DNA from 2 places in the Pseudomonas sp. Ma2-10 genome. Region 1 is predicted to be linked to the other one. Evidence: predicted binding sites of a transcription regulator. Region 1 holds the regulator's gene; the other holds the start of a gene.
What was found. The regulator FliA, encoded in region 1, starts transcription of late flagellar genes. The targets are predictions, from matches to a motif close to CTAAAGTTTNNNNNNNNNNNGCCGNTAA.

Region 1 (12,229 bases):
GGTGACCCGTGCTTCCGGTTCCGAAGACATGGGCAAGCAGATCAGTCGCCAGATGTTCGCCTCGCCCAAAGCGTTGGCGGTAGCCGCTGGCCTGATGGCGGTCATGGGCCTGGTGCCCGGCATGCCGCACTTCTCCTTTCTCAGCATGGCGGCCCTGGCGGCTGGCGGTGCTTACCTGTTCTGGAAGAAGCAGAACGTGGTCAAGGTTCAGGCCTTGCAAGAGGTCAAGCGTCAACAGGAACTGCTGCCATCGCCGGCTCGCGCTCAGGAAACCAAGGAGCTTGGCTGGGATGACGTCACTCCGATCGACATGATCGGCCTGGAAGTCGGCTACCGGCTGATTCCTCTGGTGGACCGCAATCAGGGGGGGCAGTTGCTGGCGCGGATCAAGGGCGTGCGCAAGAAGCTGTCCCAGGACCTGGGCTTCCTGATGCCGACTGTGCATATCCGTGACAACCTCGACCTGGCCCCGAGTGCCTATCGCCTGACCCTGATGGGGGTGATCCTGGCCGAGGCGGAGATTTACCCGGACCGCGAACTGGCGATCAATCCGGGGCAGGTCTACGGTACGCTCAACGGCATTACCGCCAAAGATCCGGCTTTCGGGCTGGAAGCGGTCTGGATCGAAGTCAGCCAGCGCGCCCAGGCACAGTCCCTCGGTTACACCGTGGTCGATGCCAGTACGGTAGTGGCAACGCACTTGAACCAGATTTTGTACAAGCATTCGAGCGAGTTGATCGGTCACGAAGAAGTGCAGCAACTCATGCAATTGTTGGCCAAAAGCTCGCCAAAACTGGCCGAAGAGCTGGTGCCTGGTGTGGTGTCTCTGTCGCAGTTGCTCAAAGTATTGCAGGCATTGCTGGCCGAACAGGTACCAGTACGGGACATTCGCAGCATTGCCGAAGCCATCGCAAACAATGCCAGCAAGAGTCAAGATACTGCCGCGCTGGTGGCCGCGGTTCGCGTCGGTGTATCCCGCGCAATCGTCCAAAGCATTGTAGGGACTGACTCCGAGCTCCCAGTGATCACTCTGGAGCCAAGGTTGGAACAAATATTGCTCAATAGTCTTCAGAAGGCAGGGCAAGGCTCGGAAGAGGGTGTTCTGCTGGAGCCAAGCATGGCTGAGAAACTGCAGCGCTCGTTGATCGATGCGGCGCAGCGTCAGGAAATGCAAGGTCAACCGGTGATTCTGTTGGTAGCCGGTCCGGTTCGCGCGATGCTGTCGCGATTCGGCCGATTGGCAGTTCCGGGTTTGCATGTGTTGGCTTACCAGGAAATTCCTGACAACAAGCAAGTGACCATCGTTGCGACAGTAGGGCCCAACGGCTGAGGTAGTGGTTTATGCAAGTTAAGCGTTTTTTCGCCGCCGATATGCGTCAGGCCATGAAGCTGGTTCGTGATGAGCTGGGCGCTGATGCCGCTATCATTGGCAACCGCCGGATCGCCGGTGGTGTTGAACTGACGGCTGCCCTGGATTACAAGCTGTCGGCGCTGGCTCCGCGCGTTCCGAACATGGAGCTTGAAGACGAGCTACGCAAGACCCAATCGCGGATCGTCACCGCCCAGGCCGAACTGAGCCTGCGCAGCGATGGCGAGAGCGATAAGTCCACCAATCGCCAATTGTTCGCCGGCCTGCCATTGACCGCCGCGGAGCCGCTGATCGAGGCGACCTACACCGAACCCCGCCGTGCTGCACCGGCTGCGGCACCTGTCACCGGTGGCGTCGACCCACGGGCGTTCGACTCGATGCGTTTCGAACTCAACAGCCTGCGCGAATTGATGGAAGTGCAACTCGGCTCCCTGGCCTGGAATCAGCTGCAAGGCAGCCGTCCGGCCCAGGCCAATCTTTGGCGTCGCCTGCAACGTATTGGCCTGTCCGGCCCGTTGTCGCGCGATTTGCTGGCGCTGGTTACCGATATTGAAGAACCCCGTCAGGCCTGGCGCATGTTGCTGGCGCACCTGGCGCGGATGATCGCCACACCGCAAGTCGAGCCCCTGGAAGAGGGCGGCGTGATTGCCATGGTCGGCCCCGCCGGCATGGGCAAGACCACCACCCTGGCCAAACTCGCGGCCCGTTACGTGCTCAAGTACGGCGCGCAGAATATCGCGCTGGTCAGCATGGACAGCTACCGCATTGGTGCTCAGGAACAACTCAAGACGTTGGGCCGGATCCTCAATGTGTCGGTGACGCATGTCGATCCGGGCCAATCGCTGGTGCAGGCGATGGAGCCTTTGCTACGCAAACGCGTGGTGCTGATCGATACCGCGGGCCTTCAGGCCAGCGATCCGGCACTGCGCATGCAGCTCGAAAGCCTGGCCGGTCGTGGCATCAAATCGAAAAATTATCTGGTGTTGGCAACCACCAGCCAGAAACAGGTTCTAACGGCTGCGTATCACAGTTACAAGCGTTGTGGGCTCGCTGGCTGCATCCTGACTAAACTGGATGAAACGGCAAGTCTGGGCGAGGTGCTGAGCCTGGCCATCAGTCATGAATTGCCGGTGGCCTATCTGACCGATGGCCCGCGGATTCCGGATGATTTGCATCTGCCGCGTCGTCATCAGTTGGTCAGTCGCGCCGTCAGCGTGCAAATGCAAGAAGAACCCAGCGAAGAAGCCATGGCTGACATGTTCGCTGATATTTACCACAGCCCGACCAAGCAGGTCGGCTGAGGTATTAATAAACAGTTTTTGTACCTACATCGATGGTCTGCCATGCATTGTTCAGTTAGTGAACGCGCAGCCAGTAATGTGGCCTCCGTCTAAGTAAGACAAGGTAAAAAAAATTCATGGGCAGCATGCATCCCGTACAGGTGATCGCGGTGACCGGCGGCAAAGGTGGCGTCGGGAAGACTAACGTGTCAGTGAACTTGTCCCTGGCTCTTGCTGAGCTCGGCCGGCGCGTCATGCTGCTGGACGCCGATCTGGGGCTGGCGAACGTCGACGTACTGCTGGGGCTGACACCCAAACGTACTTTGGCCGACGTGATCGAAGGCCGCTGTGAGCTGCGCGACGTACTGTTGCAAGGCCCCGGCGGCATCCGCATCGTCCCGGCCGCGTCCGGTACACAGAGCATGGTTCATTTGAGCCCGGCTCAACACGCCGGCCTGATCCAGGCGTTCAGCGATATCGGCGACAACCTCGACGTGCTGGTGATCGACACCGCGGCGGGTATTGGTGACTCGGTCGTCAGTTTCGTCCGCGCAGCGCAAGAAGTGTTGCTGGTGGTCTGCGACGAACCGACCTCGATCACCGACGCCTACGCACTGATCAAACTGCTTAACCGCGATTACGGCATGAACCGCTTCCGCGTCCTGGCCAACATGGCCCAGAGCCCGCAGGAAGGGCGCAACCTGTTCGCCAAGTTGACCAAGGTCACGGATCGCTTCCTTGACGTCGCCTTACAATACGTCGGTGCGGTGCCTTACGACGAAAGTGTGCGCAAGGCGGTGCAGAAGCAGCGCGCCGTTTACGAAGCCTTCCCGCGGTCCAAGTGTTCATTGGCGTTCAAGGCCATTGCACAGAAGGTCGATACCTGGCCGCTGCCTGCCAACCCGCGTGGTCACCTGGAGTTTTTCGTCGAGCGCCTCGTGCAACAAACCGCAGGACCGGTGCTATGACAGCCAGTGGCTACAACTTCTACAAGAAGTCGGCACGTGACGCGCAGTACGAGCTGATCGAGCGTTACGCGCCACTGGTTAAACGCATTGCCTACCACTTGCTGGCGCGTCTGCCGGCCAGTGTCCAGGTCGAAGACCTGATTCAGGCCGGTATGATCGGCCTGCTTGAAGTGTCGACCAAATACGACGCCAGCAAAGGTGCGAGCTTCGAGACGTACGCGGGCATTCGAATCCGTGGCGCGATGCTCGATGAAGTGCGTAAGGGGGATTGGGCGCCACGTTCGGTCCACCGCAATACCCGGATGGTCAGCGATGCCATTCGCTCGATTGAAGCTAAAACCGGTCGTGACGCTAAAGATCACGAGGTTGCGGCCGAACTCCAATTGAGTCTCGACGATTATTACGGGATTTTGAACGACACCCTGGGTAGCCGGTTATTCAGTTTCGACGATCTGTTGCAGGACGGCGAACACGAAGGGCTGCACGAGGATGGCGCCAGTGCTCATCTCGAGCCGTCACGCGATCTGGAAGATGAACGCTTCCAGGCGGCGCTGGCGGACGCGATTGCCAATTTGCCGGAGCGTGAGCGACTGGTGTTGGCGCTGTACTACGACGAAGAGTTGAATCTCAAGGAAATCGGTGAGGTCCTGGGGGTCAGCGAATCTCGGGTCAGCCAGTTACACAGCCAGTGCGCGGCCCGTTTGCGGGGGCGTTTGGGGGAGTGGCGAGCGCGCTGAAGGCAGTGTGGGGACACTGCGAACGCGGCTGGTGGGGTGTTGAACCTTGCCGGTCACGATCTGTTGTGCTCCAGACAGTCATTGAGTGCTTTGCCGGATTGAATGAAATGGCGCGTCCAGGTGCTGGGCGCGTTTAAGACTGCTTGGAGGTCGAATTGGACAAGAACATGAAAATCCTCATCGTTGATGACTTCTCAACGATGCGGCGGATCATTAAAAACCTGTTGCGTGACCTTGGGTTCACCAACACTGTCGAGGCCGACGATGGCACTACTGCCATTCCGGTGCTCAACAGCGGCAGCATCGACTTTCTGGTAACAGACTGGAACATGCCTGGCATGACCGGTATCGACCTGCTGCGCCACGTGCGCGCCGATGAAAAACTCAAGCACTTGCCAGTGCTGATGGTGACCGCTGAAGCCAAGCGCGAGCAGATCATCGAAGCGGCCCAGGCCGGTGTAAACGGCTATGTGGTCAAACCCTTCACGGCCCAGGCGTTGAAAGACAAGATCGAAAAGATTTTCGAACGCATCGGTTGAGCAACTGCGCCACGGGGGAGCTATGGAGCATAAAGAATCTTCACAGGGCGATTTTGAGTCGACCCTGAAAAAACACGCGGTCGAACTGGTCGAAAGCCTTGAAAAAGGCAGGTTCGGCGACGCTGTGCAACTGATCCATGAGCTCAATCAGACCCGTGACCGTGGCCTGTATCAGGAAGTGGGCAAGCTCACTCGCGAGTTGCATAGCGCGATCGTCAATTTCCAGATTGACCCGAACATGCCGCAAGCCGAGGAAGTCTCGCAGATCACGGATGCCACCGAGCGGTTGGGTTACGTGGTCAAGCTGACCGAGGCTGCTGCCAACCGCACCATGGACCTGGTGGAAAACGCCACGCCGCTGGTCAACGGCCTGAGCAACGAAGCCCAGGCCTTGAGCACCGACTGGGGACGGTTCATGCGTCGCGAAGTCGGGGCTGAAGAGTTCCGCGAGTTGGCTCGGCGAGTCGACGGTTTCCTGACACGCAGCAGCGAAGACAATCGCGTTGTGTCGGGCAACCTCAACGACATTCTGCTCGCTCAGGATTACCAGGATCTCACCGGTCAGGTGATCAAGCGCGTGACCCAATTGGTCACCGAAGTTGAAAGCAACCTGCTCAAGCTCGTGCTTATGGCCAGTCAGGTGGACCGCTTTGCGGGCATCGAACATGACCGTGAAGCGATGCGTGCAGAAAAAGATCCGCAAAAACATCTCTCTCAGGGTGAAGGTCCGCAGATTCATGCCGATAAAAGAGAAGATGTTGTGTCCGGTCAGGACGATGTGGACGATTTGCTATCCAGTCTTGGATTTTAGGTTTTTAGGTTTTTAGACCTTTAGGAGCACCCCCTTAATGAGCTTCGGCGCCGATGAAGAGATCCTTCAGGATTTCCTGGTTGAGGCCGGCGAGATTCTAGAGCAACTGTCCGAACAGCTGGTCGAGCTTGAAAGCCGACCCGATGATGCGGACTTGCTCAATGCAATTTTTCGCGGTTTTCACACTGTAAAAGGAGGCGCCGGCTTCCTCCAGCTCAACGAGCTGGTGGAGTGCTGTCACATCGCCGAGAACGTGTTCGACATCCTGCGCAAGGGTGAGCGTCGCGTCGACTCGGAACTGATGGACGTGGTTCTCGAAGCGCTGGATGCGGTGAACGGCATGTTTACCGAAGTCCGCGAGCGCAGCCCGATCACGGCTGCCACGCCAGAATTGCTTGCGGCACTGGCCCGTCTGGCCGAGCCGCAAATCGCCGATGAAACGGCACCGGTCGCCGAGGTGGTGGAACAACCTGCCGCCGAGAGCGAATCGGGTGACATCACCGATCACGAATTCGAACAACTGCTGGACTCGCTGAACGCCGTCAAGGCTCAGGCGCAAGCCCCGCAAGCCCCGAGCAGTAATGTGGCGAGCAGCGACGAAATTACCGATGCCGAGTTCGAGTCGTTGCTCGATCAACTGCACGGTAAAGGCCAGTTCGCCGTCGATGCGGTAGCCCCGGCGCCGGCCGCACCGGCTGCCCCGAAAGCGGCAGGCGACAGCTCCGATATCACCGACGACGAGTTCGAAGCACTGCTCGATCAGTTGCACGGCAAGGGTAATTTTGCCGTTGATGCGCTGGAATCGGCTATTGCTGCGGTCCCGGCCCCGGCTGCGCCAATCGCTAAAGTGGCGGGCGGCGATCTGATCTCCGATCACGAGTTCGAATCGCTACTCGACGAATTGCACGGTAAAGGCACGTTCACTGAAGTCGGTACCGCCTCGGGCACCAGCGCTTCGGCTGCGACGCCAATTGCCAAGGCTGTTGCACCCAAACCCGTTGCCAAAGCGCCCGAGCCTAAAGCCGAAGCGCCGAAGCCTGCCGCTGCTGCCCCGGCTCCGGCTCGTGCCCCATCCGCGCCGCCGCCGGAAAAACCGGCCAGCGAAGCCGAGACCACCGTGCGGGTCGATACCGCGCGTCTCGACGAAATCATGAACATGGTCGGTGAGTTGGTACTGGTGCGTAACCGCTTGGTCCGTCTGGGCCTCAACAGCGGTGACGAAGCCATGTCCAAGGCCGTGTCGAACCTCGACGTGGTCACGGCCGACCTGCAAACCGCGGTCATGAAGACCCGGATGCAGCCGATCAAGAAGGTCTTCGGACGCTTCCCGCGTCTGGTTCGCGACCTGGCTCGCCAGCTCAAGAAAGAGATCAACCTGGAACTGGTCGGCGAAGAAACCGACCTCGACAAAAACCTCGTCGAGGCCCTGGCCGACCCGCTGGTCCACTTGGTGCGCAACTCGGTCGACCACGGTATTGAAGAGCCGGCCGAGCGTGAAGCGATGGGCAAGCCTCGCAGCGGCAAGGTGATCCTGTCCGCTGAACAGGAAGGCGACCACATCCTTCTGTCGATTTCCGATGACGGCAAGGGCATGGACGCCGATGTTCTGCGCGGCATTGCCGTGAAGAAAGGCTTGATGGACAAGGATGCAGCGGATCGCCTCAGCGAGTCCGATTGCTTCAACCTGATCTTCGCGCCGGGTTTCTCGACCAAGACCGAAATTTCCGATGTCTCCGGACGCGGCGTGGGCATGGACGTGGTGAAAACCAAAATCGCCCAGCTCAACGGCACCATCAATATCTATTCGACCAAGGGCAAGGGCTCGAAGATCGTCATCAAGGTGCCGTTGACCCTGGCGATCATGCCGACGCTGATGGTCATGTTGGGCAACCAGGCGTTTGCGTTCCCGCTGGTGAACGTCAACGAGATCTTCCACCTCGACCTGTCGCGCACCAACGTGGTGGATGGCCAGGAAGTGGTAATCGTGCGGGACAAGGCGCTGCCCTTGTTCTACCTCAAGCGCTGGCTGGTCAGCTCCGCTGCTCACGAAGAGCAGCGCGAGGGCCATGTGGTGATCCTTTCGGTGGGCACTCAGCGGATCGGCTTCGTCGTCGATCAACTGGTGGGCCAGGAAGAAGTGGTCATCAAGCCATTGGGCAAAATGCTCCAGGGAACCCCGGGCATGTCCGGCGCCACCATCACCGGTGACGGCCGCATTGCGCTGATTCTCGATGTTCCCAGCATGCTCAAGCGTTACGCCGCACGGCGTATTTGATTCTGGTGGGGCGGGGCGACTGAGCCTCGCTCCGTCTAACGGAGTGTTTATGGCAGTTAAAGTCCTGGTGGTGGATGATTCGGGTTTTTTCCGCCGCCGCGTCTCGGAAATTCTTTCAGCGGATCCGAATATCCAGGTCGTCGGCACGGCGACCAACGGAAAAGAGGCGATTGATCAGGCGCTGGCCCTCAAGCCAGACGTGATCACCATGGACTACGAGATGCCGATGATGGATGGCATCACGGCGGTGCGGCACATCATGCAGCGCTGCCCGACCCCGGTGTTGATGTTCTCCTCGCTGACCCATGAAGGCGCTCGGGTAACCCTCGATGCGTTGGATGCCGGCGCGGTGGATTTCCTGCCGAAGAATTTCGAAGACATCTCCCGCAACCCGGAGAAGGTCAAGCAACTGCTGTGCGAGAAAATTCTCAGCATTTCGCGCAGTAACCGTCGCGCCAACACCTACAGCGCACCGGTGCCTGTCGCCGCGCCCGCCCCGACGCCTGCACCTTCGAGCGTCAGCAGCTACGGCAGCAGCACGCCTGCGCGTCCGGCACCGGCGCCGATTCCGGCGCGTACGCACGCACCGGCCTCGTCGTCGCCAACGCCGAAACGCAAAGCCTACAAACTGGTCGCCATCGGTACGTCCACTGGCGGTCCGGTTGCTTTGCAGCGGGTTCTGACCCAATTACCGGCCAATTTCCCCGCACCGATCGTATTGATCCAGCACATGCCGGCTGCCTTCACCAAGGCCTTCGCCGAACGTCTGGACAAGCTCTGCCGCATCAGCGTCAAGGAAGCCGAGGATGGCGACATCCTGCGTCCGGGCCTGGCATTGCTGGCACCGGGTGGCAAGCAAATGATGATCGACGGCCGTGGCGCGGTGAAGATCCTCCCGGGCGACGAACGTCTGAACTACAAGCCGTGCGTGGACATCACCTTTGGTTCCGCCGCCAAGTCTTACGGTGACAAAGTTCTGGCGGTCGTATTGACCGGCATGGGCGCCGATGGTCGCGAAGGCGCGCGTCTGCTCAAGCAGGGCGGGAGCTCGATCTGGGCTCAGGATGAAGCCAGCTGCGTGATCTACGGCATGCCGATGGCCATCGTCAAAGCTGAACTCGCCGACGCGGTGTACGGCCTGGACGATATAGGCAAGCATCTGGTCGAGGCTTGTATCTGATGGATGTTTTAAGCCTCATCGGGATCATCATGGCGTTCGTCGCCATCATTGGCGGCAACTACCTTGAAGGTGGCCACCTCGGCGCCCTGGCCAACGGCCCGGCGGCGTTGATCGTTATCGGCGGAACCGTCGGTGCGGCGCTGCTGCAGTCACCGATGAGCGCCTTCAAGCGCTCCATGCAGATTCTGGCCTGGATCCTGTTTCCACCCCGCGTGGACCTGGCCGGTGGCATTGATCGCGTTGTGAACTGGAGCTTGACCGCGCGTAAGGAAGGCCTGCTCGGTCTGGAAGGCGTAGCCGACGCCGAACCTGACAACTACTCGCGCAAAGGCCTGCAACTGCTGGTGGACGGCGCCGAGCCGGAAGCGATTCGCAGCATTCTGGAAGTGGATTTCTACACTCAGGAAAGCCGCGACATCGAAGCCGCCAAAGTCTTCGAAAGCATGGGCGGCTACGCGCCGACCATCGGCATCATCGGTGCGGTGATGGGCCTGATCCATGTGATGGGCAATCTGGGCGATCCATCGCAACTGGGTAGCGGCATTGCCGTGGCCTTTGTCGCGACCATCTACGGCGTGGCCAGTGCCAACCTGGTGCTGCTGCCGATTGCCGCCAAACTCAAGTCCGTCGCTTTGCGGCAGTCGCGTTATCGCGAAATGTTGTTGGAAGGCATTCTGTCGATCGCCGAAGGTGAAAACCCTCGCTCTATTGAGTTGAAGCTTCAGGGCTTCATGGATTGATGGGGGTAATGGATTATGGCTCGTCGTCGCCAACCTGAAGAACATGTAAACCATGAGCGTTGGCTGGTTTCGTACGCCGACTTCATTACGTTGCTGTTCGCTTTCTTCGTCGTGATGTACTCGATTTCTTCGATCAACGAAGGCAAGTACAAGGTCATTTCCGAAGCGCTGATCGGGGTCTTTACCGACTCTGACCGCGCCCTCAAGCCGATCCCGATCGGCGACGAGCGACCGAAGACCGTGACCCCGGCCAAGCCGCTGGTTAAAGACGCCGAGCAGGTCGACGCCGGTATTGCGGGTGCCAACGATCCGCTCAAAAGTATCGCTGACGACATCAGCGCCGCGTTCGGCGACTTGATCAGCTCCAATCAGATGACGATTCGCGGCAACGAACTGTGGGTCGAAATCGAACTCAATTCCAGCCTGTTGTTCGGCAGCGGCGACGCCATGCCCAGTGACATCGCGTTCAACATCATCGACAAGGTTGCCGTGATTCTGAAGCCGTTCGACAACCCGATTCACGTCGAAGGTTTCACTGATGATCAACCGATCCGCACCGCGCAATACCCGACCAACTGGGAGCTGTCCTCGGCCCGGTCGGCGAGCATCGTGCGCATGCTGGCGATGCAGGGTGTGAACCCCGGTCGTCTGGCGTCGGTGGGGTACGGCGAGTTCCAGCCAGTGGCCAACAACGCCACTGCCGAGGGCCGGGCGCGTAACCGTCGCGTCGTCCTGGTAGTGTCGCGAAATCTCGATGTACGCCGCAGCCTCACCGGTACCGGAACGGCCAATGCGAAACCGGATGCCGCGTTGAAGCGTGCTGGCACACAAACTGCACCGACCCCGGTCAAGTCGCCGGGACGAGAGAGTGCCGTCAATTCTCCGTCACCCGCATTAATACGTTGAGCTTTTCCTCGGTCGACCATTTCGACCGGGAGGAACAATCCGAATGAGAGTCTGGGCAGTCGCCAATCAAAAGGGTGGTGTTGGTAAAACCACTTCCTCTATCGCTTTAGCCGGTTTACTGGCCGAGGCGGGCAAGCGCGTGGTTGTGGTCGATCTCGACCCCCACGGCTCCATGACCAGCTATTTCGGTTACGACCCCGACAGCCTGGAACACAGCAGCTACGACCTGTTCCTGCACAAAGGCAGTGTGCCGCAAGGCTTGCCCGGTCAGTTGTTGTTGCCCACCAGCCACGAGAGTATTTCCCTGCTGCCATCAAGCACTGCGCTGGCGACCCTCGAGCGCCAGTCGCCGGGGCAGAGTGGCTTGGGCCTGGTGATAGCCAAGAGCCTGGCGCAACTTTGGCAGGACTTCGATTACGCCGTGATCGACAGCCCGCCGTTGCTCGGCGTGCTGATGGTCAATGCCTTGGCGGCGAGCCAGCAATTGGTGATTCCGGTGCAGACCGAACACTTGGCGGTCAAAGGCCTGGAGCGCATGGTCAATACCCTGGCGATGATCAACCGTTCGCGCAAACAGGCGCTGCCGTTCAGCATCGTGCCGACCCTGTTTGACCGCCGCACGCAGGCCTCCCTCGGAACGCTACGGGTGTTACGCGACAAATACCCGGAAGACATCTGGCAGGGCTACATCCCTGTCGACACCCGTTTGCGTGACGCCAGCCGTGCCGGTGTGACGCCTTCGCAGTTCGACGGCAAGAGCCGAGGGGTGCTGGCCTATCGCGCGTTGCTCAAACATCTGCTGGCAGCACAACTTGTTCCGCAGGTGGCGTGAGATGAGCCTTCCTAGCCTGGTGCTCCCATGAATCGGCCGGTCAAGACCACCTCGCGTCCGCAACTGGCGCTGCAGTCCTATCTGGACAGCTTGCTGATGGAGGCGACGTTAGAGTTGCCGCCGGAAATCGAAGCGCTGGTTGAAACCGTTGTGGTTGTTGACGCGGTCGAAGTTGAAGCTGCGCTGGACGATTTCCAGGCAGCGGTGCTCGAAGAGCAGGCTCGTGATGCACAGAACCCCGCCGTGGTTGCCGTGCCGGTAGCCGTGATCGAAGCACCGGTGCCGGTTCTCGTACCGATCTCGACCATCGCCCCGCAGCTGCAAGCCTTGGTGCCACCGGTGGTCGAAGTCCACCTGCCACCGAGCAACACGCCGCCGCCAGTGGAAACCGATGGTCGCCCGTCCTGGGCCGCCGAGCCATTCGAATGCCTGTTGTTCGATGTCGCCGGGCTGACCCTGGCGGTGCCACTGGTGTGTCTGGGCTCTATTTATTCTTTGGCCGGTCACGAGCTGACACCGCTGTTCGGTCAGCCGGAATGGTTCCTTGGGATTCTGCCAAGCCAGGCCGGCAACCTGAAAGTATTGGACACCG
Region 2 (5,773 bases), on a different contig from region 1:
CAGGTCGCGGTAGGTCACCACAGCAGTCGGCTCGGCGGTTTGCCAGGCGTTAACGACTTTGCTGCTCAGCTGACGGGAAGCCGAGTTGTCACCAAGAATGCTCGAATCGATATGCAGCAGTTTCATGTGGGATCTCCAAGTGAGGATCGCTACGAGGCGATCTGATGGGGAGAATCCTACAGGCGAAACCAATAGCTGATTAGACTGCAACAATGCGATAGTTCGTCCCACTGATAGAACAATCGAGCTCCCACCATGCAAGACCTCAATGATCTCTACTACTTCGCCAAGGTCGTTGAAGCCGGCGGCTTCGCCGCGGCCGGGCGTTTGCTTGGAATTCCCAAGTCGCGGTTGTCGCGGCGCATCGGCGAACTGGAAGAGCGTCTCGGCGCGCGCCTGCTGCAACGCACCACTCGACAACTGAAGCTAACCGCGGTGGGTGAACGTTACTTGCGGCACTGTCAGGCAATGCTGCTGGAAGCCGAAATGGCCGACGAAGCCGTCGCTAGCATGTCAAGCGAACCTCGCGGGCGTTTGCGGGTGTCCTGCCCCGTCGGGTTGGCCCACCAAATTCTGCCAACAGTGATCAGCGATTTCCTTGAGAAGTATCCTCAGGTTCAACTGGAGGTGATGTTACTCAACCGCCGCGTCGACCTGGTGACCGAGGGCGTCGATGTGGCGTTGCGGGTGCGTGAGTTGGGCGGCGAGGATCCGCTGCTGGTCACCCGACGTTTGCGCCAGGCGCAGATGGTGATGGTCGCCAGCCCCGGTTTTTTGCACGGACGTGAAATCAACCACCCCGAAGACTTGAAAAGCATGCCCGTGCTCGGCGCCCTGGAAGCCGATCGCTTGGTGCATATCCGCCTGCTCGACCAGCACGGCAAAAGCTGCGACCTCACCCTCGAAGCGCGATTGGGCATCGACGACTTTATCGTGCGCAAGGCCTGCACCCTCGCCGGCCAGGGTTTTACCATGCTGCCGATGATGTATTGCGAGCAGGAACTGGAAAACGGCTCGTTGGTGCAGTTGCTGCCCGACTGGTCGTTGCCTGGCGGCTGGCTGCAAGCGGTCTACCCTCATCGGCGCGGGGTGATGCCGGCCGTACGCGCCTGGCTCGACCATTTGATCGAATCATTCAATGCCTGTGGGGACCGTCTGATATGAAGGCTGGACGTATGAGCGAAGAGGATGTCGCGCAGTTCTGTCTCGCGCTGCCGGGTGCGCGGGAAGACTACAAGTGGGGGGGTGTACGGGTGTTTTCGATTGCAGGGAGCAAGATGTTTGCCTTGCAGAATCTGCGGGGCAAATCCCTGGCCTTCAAGGTCGACAAGGACTTGTTTCTCGGTCATTGCGACCGTCCGGGAATCCGCCCGGCGCCTTATCTGGCGCGGGCTCAGTGGATCATTATGGAAACGCCCTACCCGCTGGGCCCTGACGAGCTGCAACGCTTGTTGCAGCGTTCCCATCAATTGGTGGTGAGCAAGTTGCCCAAGCGCACCCAGGTCGGGCTGCTGCTTTAAAGCAGCGCGAAAAGATGGGCGCCTAGAAACTGCTGGTCAATCCAGAACACCTGATGCATCAGCACAATGATCCAGAACACCCACTGAAACGAGAGCTTGCGCGTCTTGTGACGAAACAACTGCTGCGCCAGTAAGGCGCCCGGCCAGCCTCCGGCGAGCTCCACCGCATGCAACACGTTCTCCGGTGTGCGCCAATGGTTGGCGCGCGCCTTGCGTTTGTCACTCCAGTACAGCAAGAACGCCAGCAGGCTGACGACCCCGTACGCAGCCAAGGGAATCACGCAAACCCCGCGCACCCACAACGATATCGAGCCGAACAGCGGCAGCGCGCACAGGGCCGCAAACACCAACAGTTTCAGCCGAAGATTACGAATCTCTCCTGCGGGTTTGCGACCAGGGTTGTTGCGCGCGCTGGCGTCATTCATGGATTGACCGCGGTCCAGTCGACCCAGCCGAACTGCCAGGAGGCCAGAATGACCAGGCCGAACGCGATGCGATACCAGGCAAAGGCCGCATAGCTGTGGCTACCGATAAACACGAGCAAGGCTCTGACGGCAATCATCGCGAAGATAAACGCAGTGACGAAACCGATCGCGAACACCGGAAAATCAGACGGAACGAACAGGTCGCGGTATTTGTAGCCCGAGTAAACGGCCGCTGCGACCATGGTCGGCATCGCCAGAAAGAACGAGAACTCGGTAGCGGTCTTGCGTGACAGCCCGAACAACAAGCCACCAATAATGGTCGAGCCGGACCGCGAAGTCCCGGGAATCATCGCCAGGCACTGGGCGAAGCCGACTTTCAGGGCGTCTTTCCACGTGATGTCATCAACGGTTTCGGCATGCACTTCATGCTGACGCTTTTCGGCCCACAACATGACGATCCCGCCTACCACCAGCGCTGCTGCGACGGTGATCGGGTTGAACAGGTATTCGTGGATCAAATCGGAAAAAGTCACCCCCAGTACCACTGCCGGCATGAACGCAATTAACAGGTTTGCGGTAAAGCGGCGAGCGCCGGGCTGCGTCGGCAAACCAGTCACCACATCGATGATCTTGCGGCGGAACTCCCACACCACCGCCAGAATCGCCCCCAACTGAATAATAATGTTGAAAGCGATGGCCCGCTCGCCACCGAAGTTGAGCAAGTCCGCCACAATAATTTGGTGACCGGTACTGGAAATCGGCAAAAACTCCGTCAGCCCTTCTACAACGCCCAAAATCAATGCCTGCAAGGCCGTCCAAAGATCCATCATTCCCCCAAAGGCAATGCGCACAGGCATGCCCCGTTAATATTGGTCAGAGCGTTCACTGCGATCAGCGAGCTGAAGTCCCACGCGCACAGGATCCAGACGGAACCATAAAAATTCCGTGAAAAATCAACTTGGATTCAGGTTTTTCCGTGCGGGGCCGAAATCCTATCAGACAAGTCTGATTAGCGCTGCCGCGTTATTGGACGTGGGTCGGATATGACCGATCGGAAAAGTGTGGTTGGATGCTGGCGATCATTTATTACAAGAAAAAGAAATCGGAGTGACAGCGTTATGAACAGCTTGCGCAGTATGTCGATCAGCCGACGTTTGTGGCTCATCTTGATCGTGGCCGTCCTGATGCTAATGACGTTGGGCGTCTTGATGCTCAAGCAGATTCACGACGACCTGTACCACGCCAAGGCCCAGAAAACCCAGCATGTGGTGCAAACCGCCAGTGGCATTCTGACCTATTACCACGACCTCGAAACCGCCGGCACGCTCACCCGCGATGCTGCGCAGAAGCAGGCCCTGAGCGCCGTTCGCGGTCTGCGGTATGACCAGAATGACTACTTCTGGATCAATGACCTGACGCCGGTGATGATCATGCACCCGGCCAACCCGAAACTCGATGGCCAGAACCTCTCGGCGATCCGCGACCCGGACGGTTTTGCCCTGTTTAACGAAATGGTCGCCGTCGCCAAGACCAAGGGAGCCGGCACGGTCGACTATCGCTGGCCGAAACCGGGCGCCAGCGCGCCGGTAGAAAAAACCTCCTATATCAAACTCTTCGAGCCCTGGGGCTGGGTGATCGGTTCGGGCGTGTATATCGATGACATGCAGGCCGAGTTCTATGGCCAGGTCTGGAAGGCCACGTTCGTAGGGCTGGTGATTGCCCTGATCATGGCGCTGCTGGTCATCCTGATTGCCCGCAGCATCGTGCGTCCACTGCAGGAAACCGTGAACGCCATGGCCAACATCGCCAGCGGCGAGAGCGATCTGACCCGCAGTCTCGACACTCATGGTCAGGATGAAGTCACGCAACTGGCACGCCACTTCAACGCCTTCACTTCCAAGCTGCGACTGGTAATCAAAGAACTGCAAGTGTCTGCCAGTGCCTTGGGCCAGTCCTCCAGCGAACTGGGCAACGACGCCACCCAGGCCCAGCAACGCAGTCAGCAACAGTCTCAGCAAATGGAACTGGTGGCCACCGCAATCAATGAAGTGACGTATGGCGTGCACGACGTCGCGAAAAACGCCGAGCACGCCGCCAGTGAAATGCGCGATGCCGAGTCTCAGGCGCAGCAAGGTCAGGTCAACATCGATGGCAGCCTGCAACAGATCGACAAGCTGTCGTCGACCATCGATCAGGCGGTGGAAGTGATTCGGACCCTGGCCGCCGAAAGCACGCAGATCGGCAGCGTTCTCGAAGTAATCCGTTCCATCGCCGAGCAAACCAACCTGCTGGCCCTCAACGCAGCCATCGAAGCCGCCCGTGCCGGCGAGCAAGGTCGCGGTTTTGCGGTGGTGGCCGATGAAGTGCGGCTGCTGGCCCAGCGCACCCAGAAGTCCACGGCCGAGATCCAGTCGATGATCGAACGCCTGCAAAGCCACTCCGAAGCGGCGGTCAAAGTGATCGGCGACAGCAGTCGTGCATCGCAGTTGACCATCGAGCAGGCTGGCCTGGCCGGCGCAAGCCTGAATGCCATTGCCCAGGCCCTGCGCAACCTCAACGGATTGAACGCCTCCATCGCCAGCGCGACCTTGCAACAGGCGCATGTGGTCGAGGACATCAACCAGAACGTCACCCAGGCGGCCGGTTTGTCCCACAGCACCGCGCTGGCGGCCGAACAGTCGAGCGTGGCTAGCGTTCACCTCAAGGAATTGAGTGAGCAATTGAACGGGCTGCTCAAGCAGTTCCGGGTGTAACGACAGCCCCTGCTACAAAGGGCGGCGCACGCCGGTTCTACTTGGCAGCGCCTGCCGTTACAATCCGCACCCTCTTCGACTTCCCCCAAGGAACCTCCATGTCCGGGCTTGAACTGTTTGCCGCTACCCTCGGTGTCATTGCCGTCTGGTTGACGGTCAAACAGAACCTCTGGTGCTGGCCGATCGGTCTGGTCATGGTGCTGCTTTATAGCTGGATCTTTTTTGAGGTGAAGCTTTACTCGGACATGCTCCTGCAGGTGATATACGCCGCATTGCAGCTCTATGGCTGGTGGCAGTGGACGCATGGGGGGCACGCGCGTCATGGTCGGCAGGTCAGTCTGCTCGACAGTAAATCGGTCGCTATCAGTCTGTTCATTGGCGCGGTTGGCAGTCTGTTGCTGGGCGCTGCTATGGCGAACTGGACCGATGCTGCACAACCCTGGCTCGATGCGGCACTGACTGGCTTCAGCCTGGTGGCGCAGTTATGGATGGCGCAAAAACGCGTTCAATGCTGGCCGCTGTGGATCACCCTGGATGTGATCTTCGTCGGGCTGTTTATCTACAAAGACCTGTACCTGACCGCCGGGCTCTACGCGCTATTCGCCCTGATTGCCGTGCAAGGCTGGCGGGAATGGCGGGCTGATCCGGCGCTGCGCACATGAAAGTTCTGGTTCTCACAGGCCCCGAATCGAGCGGCAAGAGTTGGCTGGCAGCCGAGTTACAAAAGAACCTCGGCGGGGTCCTGGTAGACGAATATGTACGCTGGTTCATCGAACAAAACCCGCGAGACACCTGCCTGGCCGACATTCCGGAAATCGCCCGAGGGCAGCTGAAATGGGAGGACGAGGCACGCGCCCGGCGGCCGCACTTGCTGATTCTCGACACTCACTTGCTGAGCAACATCCTCTGGAGCCAGACCTTGTTTGGCGCCTGCCCAACGTGGATCGAGCAGGCATTGCTGGCACGGCACTACGACCTGCATTTGCTGCTGAGCCCCGACACCGTGGCCTGGCATGACGACGGCCAGCGCTGCCAACCGCAACGGGCAGAACGCCAGGCGTTTTTCCAGGCCAGC

Region 2: the regulator FliA is predicted to act here: its motif matches at 2,909-2,936, upstream of ACXPVS_RS11765 (methyl-accepting chemotaxis protein).

What each region holds. Positions count from the first base shown of each region.
Region 1 is NZ_JBTEYL010000028.1:26,837-39,065, forward strand. Features, by position in the region: gene flhA (flagellar biosynthesis protein FlhA) at 1-1,330, shown strand, start outside; gene flhF (flagellar biosynthesis protein FlhF) at 1,342-2,670, shown strand; gene fleN (flagellar synthesis regulator FleN) at 2,787-3,617, shown strand; gene fliA (RNA polymerase sigma factor FliA) at 3,614-4,354, shown strand; gene ACXPVS_RS23905 (chemotaxis response regulator CheY) at 4,522-4,893, shown strand; gene ACXPVS_RS23910 (protein phosphatase CheZ) at 4,916-5,704, shown strand; gene ACXPVS_RS23915 (chemotaxis protein CheA) at 5,742-7,979, shown strand; gene ACXPVS_RS23920 (protein-glutamate methylesterase/protein-glutamine glutaminase) at 8,029-9,159, shown strand; gene ACXPVS_RS23925 (flagellar motor protein) at 9,159-9,899, shown strand; gene motD (flagellar motor protein MotD) at 9,915-10,805, shown strand; gene ACXPVS_RS23935 (ParA family protein) at 10,849-11,637, shown strand; gene ACXPVS_RS23940 (CheW domain-containing protein) at 11,665-12,229, shown strand, end outside.
Region 2 is NZ_JBTEYL010000007.1:165,054-170,826, reverse strand. Features, by position in the region: gene ACXPVS_RS11790 (FMN-dependent NADH-azoreductase) at 1-126, opposite strand, end outside; gene ACXPVS_RS11785 (LysR substrate-binding domain-containing protein) at 256-1,164, shown strand; gene ACXPVS_RS11780 (MmcQ/YjbR family DNA-binding protein) at 1,161-1,520, shown strand; gene ACXPVS_RS11775 (DUF1294 domain-containing protein) at 1,517-1,945, opposite strand; gene ACXPVS_RS11770 (undecaprenyl-diphosphate phosphatase) at 1,942-2,772, opposite strand; gene ACXPVS_RS11765 (methyl-accepting chemotaxis protein) at 3,064-4,698, shown strand; gene pnuC (nicotinamide riboside transporter PnuC) at 4,797-5,360, shown strand; gene ACXPVS_RS11755 (AAA family ATPase) at 5,357-5,773, shown strand, end outside.